Regions from separate parts of the Streptomyces sp. NPDC051218 genome, predicted to be linked through region 2. Evidence: riboswitches for the same ligand, from Rfam matches in the RefSeq annotation. Region 2 holds a riboswitch; each other region holds the start of a gene.
What was found. A riboswitch is a leader RNA that binds a small molecule or an ion and turns the genes downstream of it on or off. The one in region 2 is predicted to bind cobalamin.

Region 1: another riboswitch for cobalamin. It lies ahead of ACIBCK_RS02370 (ABC transporter substrate-binding protein); the one in region 2 lies ahead of ACIBCK_RS24665 (energy-coupling factor ABC transporter permease).
Region 3: another riboswitch for cobalamin. It lies ahead of ACIBCK_RS05745 (ABC transporter substrate-binding protein); the one in region 2 lies ahead of ACIBCK_RS24665 (energy-coupling factor ABC transporter permease).

What each region holds. Positions count from the first base shown of each region.
Region 1 is NZ_JBITEU010000001.1:507,554-510,817, forward strand. Features, by position in the region: gene ACIBCK_RS02365 (FecCD family ABC transporter permease) at 1-938, opposite strand, end outside; gene ACIBCK_RS02370 (ABC transporter substrate-binding protein) at 935-1,984, opposite strand; cobalamin riboswitch at 2,089-2,275, opposite strand; gene ACIBCK_RS02375 (VOC family protein) at 2,333-2,797, opposite strand; gene ACIBCK_RS02380 (helix-turn-helix domain-containing protein) at 2,803-3,264, opposite strand, start outside.
Region 2 is NZ_JBITEU010000008.1:251,408-254,671, forward strand. Features, by position in the region: gene cbiQ (cobalt ECF transporter T component CbiQ) at 1-187, opposite strand, end outside; gene ACIBCK_RS24660 (energy-coupling factor ABC transporter substrate-binding protein) at 194-583, opposite strand; gene ACIBCK_RS24665 (energy-coupling factor ABC transporter permease) at 583-1,359, opposite strand; cobalamin riboswitch at 1,389-1,573, opposite strand; gene ACIBCK_RS24670 (enoyl-CoA hydratase) at 1,670-2,476, opposite strand; gene mmsB (3-hydroxyisobutyrate dehydrogenase) at 2,473-3,264, opposite strand, start outside.
Region 3 is NZ_JBITEU010000001.1:1,270,216-1,273,479, reverse strand. Features, by position in the region: gene ACIBCK_RS05755 (amino acid permease) at 1-1,235, shown strand, start outside; gene ACIBCK_RS05750 (Mov34/MPN/PAD-1 family protein) at 1,326-1,748, shown strand; cobalamin riboswitch at 1,738-1,886, shown strand; gene ACIBCK_RS05745 (ABC transporter substrate-binding protein) at 1,931-2,881, shown strand; gene ACIBCK_RS05740 (FecCD family ABC transporter permease) at 3,013-3,264, shown strand, end outside.

The sequences.
Region 1 (3,264 bases), on a different contig from region 2:
AGGACCGTGCGGGCCAGCGTGTCCACCCACACCAGGAACACCGCGCCCGCGAGCGCCGTGACCGGGACCAGGCGTGCGTGCCCGGCGCCCACGAGGGCGCGGGCCGCGTGCGGCAGGACCAGGCCCACGAAGCCGATGGCTCCCGCGCTGCTGACCAGGACCGCCGTCAGCAGGGCGGTGGTGGAGAGGAGGAGCAGCCGGACCCGGGCCACGTATACGCCCAGCGTCGCCGCCGCGTCCTGGCCGAAGGCGAACGCGTCCAGGGTGCGGGCCTGCGTCAGGCAGATCGCCAGCGCCACGAAGAGCACCGCCGCGCACAGCCAGACGTCCGTCCAGCCCACTCCGCTCAGCGAACCAAGCAGCCAGAACAGGACACTTCGCGTCGTCTCCGCGTCGCCCGAGGTCAGGATGACGAAGGAGGTGAGGGCGGAGAAGAGCTGCATCGCCGCCACGCCCGAGAGCACCACTCTGTCCGCGCTTGCGCCCAGGCTGTGGCTCAGCAGCAGGACCAGCGCGAACGAGACGACGGCCCCGGCGAAGGCGCCCACCGAAACCGACACCACTCCCCCGCCGACCCCCAGGACGACGATCGCGACCGCGCCCGTGGACGCCCCCGAGGAGACGCCCAGCACGAAGGGGTCGGCGAGCGGGTTGCGCAGGAGGGACTGAAGGACCGTTCCACAGACCGCGAGGCCCGCGCCGCAGACCGCGGCGAGGAGCGTGCGCGGCATGCGCAGGTTCCACACGATGCCGTCCCTGATGGGCGTGAGCCGCGCCTCTCCCCAGCCGAGGTGAGCCGCGACCGCCGACCACACGTCCGGTACGGAGATGTCGGCGGGGCCGATGGTGACGGCCACCGCGACGGACAGGGCGAGGGCGGCGAGGCCCGCCGTCCAGAGCAGGGCGGAACGTATGCCGCCCGGGGCGGCTTTCCTCACTTGGCGAGCCCGAACTCACGCAACGCGTCCGCGACTTGCTCCACGCCGTCCACCGTGCGGATCGTCGGGTTCATGGCCTGGCCGCTCAGCAGCACATAGCGCTTCTTCTTCACGGCGGTCAGGTTCTTGGTGACCGGGTTGGACTCCAGGAACTCGATCTTCTTCTTCGCGCTCTCGGCCGTCTGCGACTTGCGGGTGAGGTCGCCGATGACCAGGACGTCCGGGTCGCGGTCCGCCACCGTCTCCCAGTTGATCTGGGGCCACTCCTCGTGGGTGTCGTCGAAGACGTTCCGCACGCCGAGTTCTCGGGTGATGACGCCCGGGGCTCCGCAACAGCCCGCGATGTAGGGCGAGTCGGAGTTGGCGAACCAGTAGAGGAGTGTCGTGTCGGACGCCTCGGCCTTCTTGATCGCCCCGCTCGCCTTCGCCACCCGGCCCTTGAGGTCCGCGACCAGCCGCTCCCCACGCTTCTCGACGCCGAACGCCCTTGCCAGGTCACGGACTTCGCCGTACACCGTGTCCATGGTGAGCGTCTTGACGCGGCGGCCGTCGCCGTCGCCGCTGTTGTCCTTGCCGGCGCAGTCCGAGGGCGAGACGTAGGCAGGTACGCCGAGTTCGGCGAACTTGGCGCGGTCGGCGACGCCGCCCTTGCTGACCGTCGCCTGGAAGGAGGCGGTGACGAAGTCCGGTTCCTTGGCGAGGACCTTCTCGAAGGAGGGGTAGCTGTCGGCGAGCCGCTCGACCTTCGCGTTGTCCTTCTCCAGGCCCTTCAGAACCGGGTCGGTCCAGGTGCCCGTGCCCACCATGCGGTCCGCGAGGCCGAGCGAGAGCAGGATCTCCGTGGAGCCCTGGTCGAGGGAGACCGCCCGCCGCGGCGGCGCCTTGATCTCCGCCTTCTTGCCGCAGGAGGTGAGGGTCAGTGGGTAGCCGTCGGCCTTCCCGTCCGCGGTGGAGGTGGCCGTGGAGCCGCCCGCGCACGAGGTCAGCGTGACGGCGGCGGCCGTGACGAGGAGGACGGACACGCGGGCGGACACACGGGCAGACATACGGACGGGCACACGGACACGACGGGCTGTTGAGGACACGAGATCCCTTGAGTCTCACGGCTCATACGCGGAGCCTGGCCTGCTTCGTCACCTCCGCCGCCCGGTGTGCGGGCGGAGGTGCCAGCAGGTCTTCGGACTCGGGGATCGGCCGGGCGGGGCGCCTTCCCAGGCGTCCGTGGACGCCCAGTGGCCGTGGCCCCGCCCGTTCCCCCTCACCGCTGCGCGTCAGTTCCGGATTCGCACCGGATTCCCTGGCCCTGGTGTGGGTTGACTGGCGCTCGCAAGCTATCACGCGAGGTCAGGACGGCTGCCGTCACGCGAGGTCAGAACGGCTGCCGTCCCGCCAGGTCAGGCCGCCGTCCCGGGCCTCGGCGAGCCGCGGTAGGTGCCGAAGGACCACTTGTTGCCCTCGGGGTCGGCGATCGCGAACTCCCTGCTGCCGTACGGCTGGTCCTCGATCTCACGGATGATCTCGACCCCTGCCGCGGTGAGCCGCCGGTAGAGGTCGTCGACGTGGTCGGTGACGACGTACGCGCCGAAGGTGCCGGGCTTCAGGCACCACTCCTGGGACTTCTCGTCGTACGAGCCGAGCATGATCGCGCCGCCCTCGGGCCAGTCGAGCTCGGCGTGGGCCACGCGGTCGCCGTCCTCGTATACGGCGGTGCGCAGGAAGCCGACCGTGCCGACCAGGAAGTCGATCAGGGCGGGGGCGTCATGGGCCTGGAGGGACGGCCAGACGCTGGGAGCGCGCCCGGCGGATGCGGGCGCGGTAGCGGACTGCGGCTGCTGGTTCTGCTTCTCGGTGGTGTTCATGCCCCCTACCCTTCGCCCCCGCCATGGCTCCCGGCTTGGATATTCCGGCACTCTTCGGCCAGCCAGCCGCTGGGGCTCACCCCGGTGTACTGCTGGAAGTCCCGCACCAGGTGGGAGTGGTCGTAGTACCCGCAGTCCGCGGCGACGCGGGCCAGGTCGGGGGCGCCGCCCGTCGCGACCGGGCGTACGACGGCGTTGCGTGCGCGCTGGAAGCGCATCAGGCGGCCCGCCTGTTTGGGGCTCAGGCCCGTCTCGGCGCGGAAGAGCGTGGTGAGGCGGCGTTCGCTGAGCGCGACGTGCCGGGAGAGGCCGCGCAGGGTGCCGACACCGCGATGCCGGGCGAGCCAGGCCCATGCCTCCGCGACCTCGGGGCGTACGGAGCCGCCGGACGCCTCGGTGGCCGCGCGCTGCCTCAAGTAGCCGGACAGGGAGGCGAACCGCTCCTCCCAACTGCCCTGCTCGCACAG
Region 2 (3,264 bases):
GTTTGCGCGGCGGCACACCGGCGGGCCCGAGCAGCACGGCGAGCGCGGCGACGAGCACCAGGGCGGCGCCCGGCCAGGGCGGCAGGGAGACCGCGAGGACGGTGAGGCCGAGCCCCAGCACGGCTTTGTCCACGGGGTGGCGGCGGCGCCAGCGGCTGCTGTGCGCCGCCGCGTCGATGGGCAGCACGCGGGGTCAGACCTGCTCGGTCTCGGCCCGGCCGCTCTCCGCGTCGGCGGCCTTATCGGTGGCGGCCTTCTCCGTGCCGGCCCCCTCGGCGCGCGCGATCTCCGCGCCCTGGCGGCGTCCCTTGCGCAGACCGAAGTAGTACGCGAGGACGCCCGCTCCCAGCGCCGCTTGAAGCGCGAAGAGCGCCGACTCGACCTCCCCGGACGGGGGTTCGTACAGCGGCGAGAACCAGGGCTCGTAGTCCGGCTTGATCTCGGTGATCGCGGTCTCGGCCTGGGCGTCGGCCCCGGCGAACGGCTCCTTCTCGTCGTCCCCGAGGCCGAGCGCCAACGGCAGCACCGCGAGCGCGGCGACGATGAGGAGGAGCAGAGTGTTGATCTTCGCGTTCCGGCTCATCAGGCGCTGGCCCCCGTCTCCGTCGTCTTGGTCGTCTCGGCCGTCTCGGCCGTCTCCGTGGTATCGCCCGTCTTCGTCGTACCGGCCGTCTTCGTCGTATCGGCCTGCCGCTTGCCCTGGAGCAGTACGCCGAGCCGCGTGAGCTCCCCCTTGCTGGACTGCACGAGCAGCCGCATCACGATGACGGTGAGCAGTCCTTCGCTGACCGCGAGGGGGATCTGCGTGACGGCGAAGATGCCGCCGAACTTGCCGAGCGCGCCGATGAATCCGCTGCCGGGGTCGGGGAAGGCCATGGCGAGCTGGACGCTGGTCACGCAGTACGTGGACAGGTCCGCGACGAACGCGCCGAAGAACACGGCGACCATGAGCGGCACGTCGTACCGCTTCAGGAGGCGGTAGACGGCGTATCCGGCCCAGGGCCCGATGATCGCCATGGAGAAGACGTTGGCGCCGAGCGTGGTGAGCCCGCCGTGGGCGAGCAGCAGCGCCTGGAACAGAAGGGTGATGGTGCCGAGCACCGTCATGATCGGCGGCCGGAACAGGATCGCGCCGAGCCCGGTCCCCGTCGGGTGCGAACAACTGCCCGTGACGGATGGGATCTTCAGCGCGGAAAGGACAAAGGTGAAGGCTCCCGAGGCGCCCAGGAGCAGTGTGCTCTCCGGGTGTTCCTTGACCTCACGGGTGAGGGAGCGGACTCCGTGGACGACGAACGGCGCGGACGCTACGCCCCAGGCGATCGCGTGCGCCGGCGGGAGGAAACCCTCGGCTATGTGCATGGCTAAGCAGACCCTCTCCAGCACCTCGTGGATGGACAACGCGCCTTGGCCGGTCTCCTGGCTGACGGGTCGTACCGACCGGACTCCGCCTTCCCGGGTACGCGAGTACCCAGTGGCTGCCGCGAGGGCTGGAGCCGGACTTCCCGATCACAGTGGCGAGGGCCGCACCGGCATCACACCGGATTTCCCGAGCACCAAGGCGTGGCGACCTTAGTGCGCGATCGAGCCAACTGACAACTTGCGGGACCGCCTCACCTGTGGCACACGCGAGCGCACACGACCAGGGGCGTACGCCCCTGGTCAGCGCCCCTCAGGAGTGCGTGAACCCGGGAGGCCGCTTCTCGATGAAGGCGGCCATCCCCTCCTTCTGGTCCTCGGTCGCGAACACGGCGTGGAACAGACGGCGTTCGAAACGGACACCCTCCGCGAGGGTCGTCTCGAAGGCGCGGGACACCGCTTCCTTCGCCATCATCGCGACGGGCAGGGACATCCCCGCGACGCTCTCCGCGACGCTCTCCGCGACGGCGAGCGCCTCGGTGACGAGTTCACCGGCGGGCACCACCCGGGAGACGAGCCCGGCCCGCTCGGCCTCAGCGGCATCCATCGTGCGCCCGGTCAGGCACATCTCCATGGCCTTAGCCTTCCCCACCGCGCGGGTCAGCCGCTGCGAGCCGCCGATGCCCGGGATGACACCCAGCTTGATCTCGGGCTGCCCGAACACGGCGGTGTCGGCGGCCAGCAGGATGTCGCACAGCATCGCCAGCTCGCAGCCGCCGCCGAGCGCGTAGCCGGACACGGCCGCGACCGTCGGCGTACGCAGCGCCCCGAGCCGGTCCCAGGCCGCGAACCAGTCGCTGAGGTACATGTCCAGGTAGCTCCGGGGCCGCATCTCCTTGATGTCGGCGCCGGCCGCGAACGCCTTCGCCGATCCGGTGAGGACGACGCAGCCGATGTCGGGGTCCCGGTCCAGGGCCTCTGTCGCGGCGACGATCTCGTTCATCACCTGGAGGTTGAGCGCGTTGAGCGCCTTGGGCCGGTCGAGCGTGAGCAGCGCGGTGCGGCCCTTTCGTTCCACGCGGATCGTCTCGTACGGTTCCGTGGTCGTGGTCCTGGTCATGCGCTGTCCTCCCCGTCTCGTGCGGCGTGTTGGCCGATGGTGGTGACGATCCCGGAGAAGTCCTGGTCCGCTCCAGCCCCTTCGGCATAGGCGGCGTACAACTCCGCCGCCTTCAGGCCTAGTTCGGCATGGATGCCCGCCGCCCGCAGGGCGTTGGCCGCCAGGCCGAGGTCCTTGGCCATCAGCGGGGCCGCGAATCCGGGGCGGTAGTCGCGGTTCGCGGGGCTGGCCGGAACGGGGCCCGGCACCGGGCAGTTGACGCTCAGGGCCCAGCACTGCCCCGACGCCGTGGAGGCCACGTCGAACAGGGCCTGGTGGGAGAGGCCGAGGCTCTCCCCGAGGACGAACGCCTCACTCACCGCGATCATCGAGACGCCCAGGATCATGTTGTTGCAGATCTTCGCCGCCTGACCGGCGCCCGGACCGCCACAGTGCACCGCCTTGCTGCCCATGCCCGTCAGGAGCGGTTCGGCCTCGGCGAACTCGGTTCCGCCGCCGCCCGCCATGAAGGTGAGGGTGCCTGCCTCGGCGCCCACCACTCCCCCGGAGACGGGGGCGTCCAACGCTCGCATCCCGGCCGCGGTGGCGGCCGCGTGGGCGGCCCGCGCGTCGGCGACGTCGATGGTCGAACAGTCGATGAACAGCGTGCCCGGCCGGGCGGCGGCGAGAAGCCCCTCCTTTTGGTAGAGGCCGAGGACATGCCGTCCCGCGGGCAGCATGGTGATCACCACGTCCGCCTCCGCCGCGGCTCCCGCTGTCGACCCGGCGGCCTCCACGCCGCTCGCGAC
Region 3 (3,264 bases), on a different contig from region 2:
TGCGGGCCCTGGGCGAGCTGCTCATGTACCGCGCCGTGTCGGGCTCCTTCTCGGAGTACGCGCGTGAATTCATCGGCCCGTTCTTCGGGTACGTGACCGGCTGGACGTACTGGCTCTTCTGGGTCGTCACCGGCATCACGGAAGTCACGGCAGCGGCCCAGTACATGCAGTACTGGACACACGACGCCATTCCACAATGGGCCTACGCGCTGATCTTCACGGTCATCCTGTACGGCGCCAACCTGATCTCCGTGAAGCTCTTCGGTGAGCTCGAGTTCTGGTTCTCGATGGTCAAGGTCACCGCGATCATCGGCATGATCCTCATCTGCGCCGGCATCCTCACCATCGGCTTCTCCGACGCCGGGGACACCGCGTCCGTCTCCCACCTGTGGGACCAGGGCGGCTTCTTCCCGAACGGCATCGGCTCCACGCTGATGACGCTGCAGATCGTGATGTTCGCCTTCCTCGCCGTCGAGCTGGTCGGCGTCACCGCGGGCGAGTCCAAGGACCCGAAGACCGTCCTGCCCAAGGCCATCAACACCGTGCCGTGGCGCATCGCCGTCTTCTACGTCGGTGCGCTCGTCATGATCCTCTCGGTCGTGCCGTGGACGTCGTTCCAGCCGGGCGTCTCGCCGTTCGTGGCGGCCTTCCAGGAGATGGGCCTCGGCATCGGGGCCGCGATCGTCAACTTCGTCGTCCTGACGGCCGCGCTGTCCTCCTGCAACTCGGGCATGTACTCCACCGGCCGCATGCTGCGCGACCTCGCGCTCAACGGCCAGGGCCCGAAGTTCTTCACCAAGCTGACGAAGAACGGCCTTCCGCTGGTCGGCACCACCTTCTCCGCGTCCCTGATGCTGGTCGGCGTCTGGATCAACTACCAGTGGCCGGGCGAGGCGTTCAACTACGTCGTCTCCTTCGCGACCATCTCCGGCATGTGGGCCTGGATCATGATCCTGATCTGTCAGATCAAGTACCGCCGCAAGGCCGACCGCGGCGAGCTGCCGATGTCCACCTTCCGTGCGCCGGGAGCTCCGTACACGAGCTGGTTCGCGCTCGCCTTCATCGCGATGGTCATCGTCATGATGGGCATCGACAAGGACGCGCGGATCTCGCTCTACGCCGCTCCGGTGTGGGCGCTGATCCTCGGCGTCGGCTACCTGGTCATGCAGAAGCGCAACGACACGCAGTCGACGGGTGGCGGCGAGGCCGACAAGCAGGACGCGATCAAGTCCTGACCGCCAGGTCATCCCCGCTCGATCCCAGCATGTGGGCCGGTCCGTACCACTCTTCGGTACGGTCCGGCCCTTCTGCTTATCCTGGCTGCCATGCTGACCCTGACCCAGGCCCTCCACGACCAGATCGTCGCGCACGCGCGCAAGGACCACCCCGACGAGGCCTGCGGTGTGGTCGCGGGCCCGGAGGGAACCGGCCGCCCCGAGCGCTTCATCCCGATGCTGAACGCGGCGCGTTCGCCCACGTTCTACGAGTTCGACTCGGGCGACCTCCTCAAGCTCTACCGCGAGATGGACGACCGCGACGAGGAGCCGGTGATCGTCTACCACTCGCACACGGCGACCGAGGCCTACCCCTCGCGCACCGACATCACGTACGCCAACGAGCCGGGCGCCCACTACGTCCTGGTCTCCACGGCCGACACCGACGACGCGGGCGACTTCCAGTTCCGCTCCTACCGGATCGTGGACGGCGAGGTCACCGAGGAAGAGGTGAAGGTCGTCCAGGCGTACTGATCCTCCAGGCATACTGAGCTTCACCTTTGAGGCGGCAGGACCCAGGAAGCCGGTGCGAATCCGGCACGGTCCCGCCACTGTGACCCCACCCTTCGCGGGTGGGGCAGTCAGGAACTGACCTGCCGCCTTCTTCTCCCACGACGCAGGGGACGCGGAAATCCCCTGGAGGAGGCAGCTCAGCCATGTCCCGCCCCATACGTCTGCTGCTTGCCGCGGCCCTGCTGGCCCCGCTCGCCGCGTGCTCGTCCTCCGACGGCACCGGCTCGAAGCCGGAGTCCAAGGCCCCAGGCTTCCCGTACACGGTCACGAACTGCGGTGTGAAGACGACGTACGAAGCACCGCCGAAGCGCGCCGTCACGATGAACCAGCACGTCACGGAAGTGATGCTGGAGCTGGGCCTCAAGGACCGCATCGCGGGCACGGCGTACCTGGACGACAAGGTCCTGCCGAAGTACGCGAAGGCCTACGCGGACACCCCCGTCCTCGCCAAGGAGTACCCCTCGTACGAGAAACTCCTGGCCGCGAACCCCGACTTCGTCTACGGCGGCTACGCGTCCGCCTTCCTCGCGGGCGAGGGCCGCAGCCGCGGGGCCCTGGCGAAGTCCGGCGTGGAGAGCCGCCTGAACGTAGAGGGCTGCGCCAAGAAGCCCGTCTCGATGGACGACGTCTACAGGGAGGTCCGCGAGGTCGGCAGCACGTTCGGGGTGCGGGCGCGGGCGGAGAAGTGGGTGGCCGCGGCGAAGCGCGAACTGGCGCAGACGGAGGCGAAGTCGAAGCCCGTCCCCGTCTTCGTCTATGACAGCGGCGACAAGACGGCGTTCACGGCGGGCGGCCGTGGCATCGGCAACGACATCATCGAACGTGCGGGCGGCCGCAACGTCTTCGCCGACCTGGACAAGTCCTTTGGCGACGCGTCCTGGGAGTCGGTGGTCGACCGCAAGCCCGAGGTGATCGTGATCCTCGACTACGGCGGCACGACGGTCGCCCAGAAGAAGAAGCGCCTCCTCGACGACCCGGTCCTGGCGGACGTCCCCGCCATCAAGCACAAGCGCTTCGCGGTACTGCCGCTGTCGGACACGGTGGTGGGGGTACGGGCCCCGGCGGCGGTGGGGAAGCTGGCGGATCAGCTGTGAAGGGCAGAATCCAGCCCGTCCGCCGGGCATTTCAGCCCGTCCGGCGTTTGAGGACGAACTCGGCGGAGCCGGTGATGGACGGCAACCAGTCCGGGGTCCGGGGCGGAGCCCCCCACGCGGCAGGGCCGCAAATGTCACAGCCGGGAAGGGGCGGGATTGGGGAAAGCCCCGCCAGGGCCACACGAACCCGCAGACGAGTGGGCTACGCGACAGTCATCGCGGCGCTCTGCGCAGCCCTCGCGGCAGCGGTCGTAGCGGGCCTGGCCCTGGGCTCCGTCCGCATCCCCACCGCCGACGTCCTGGAGATCCTGACGGGAGGTGCGGAACCTTCCCCGTTCCGCACCATCGTGCTGGACGTGCGGCTGCCCAGGGTCCTGCTCGGC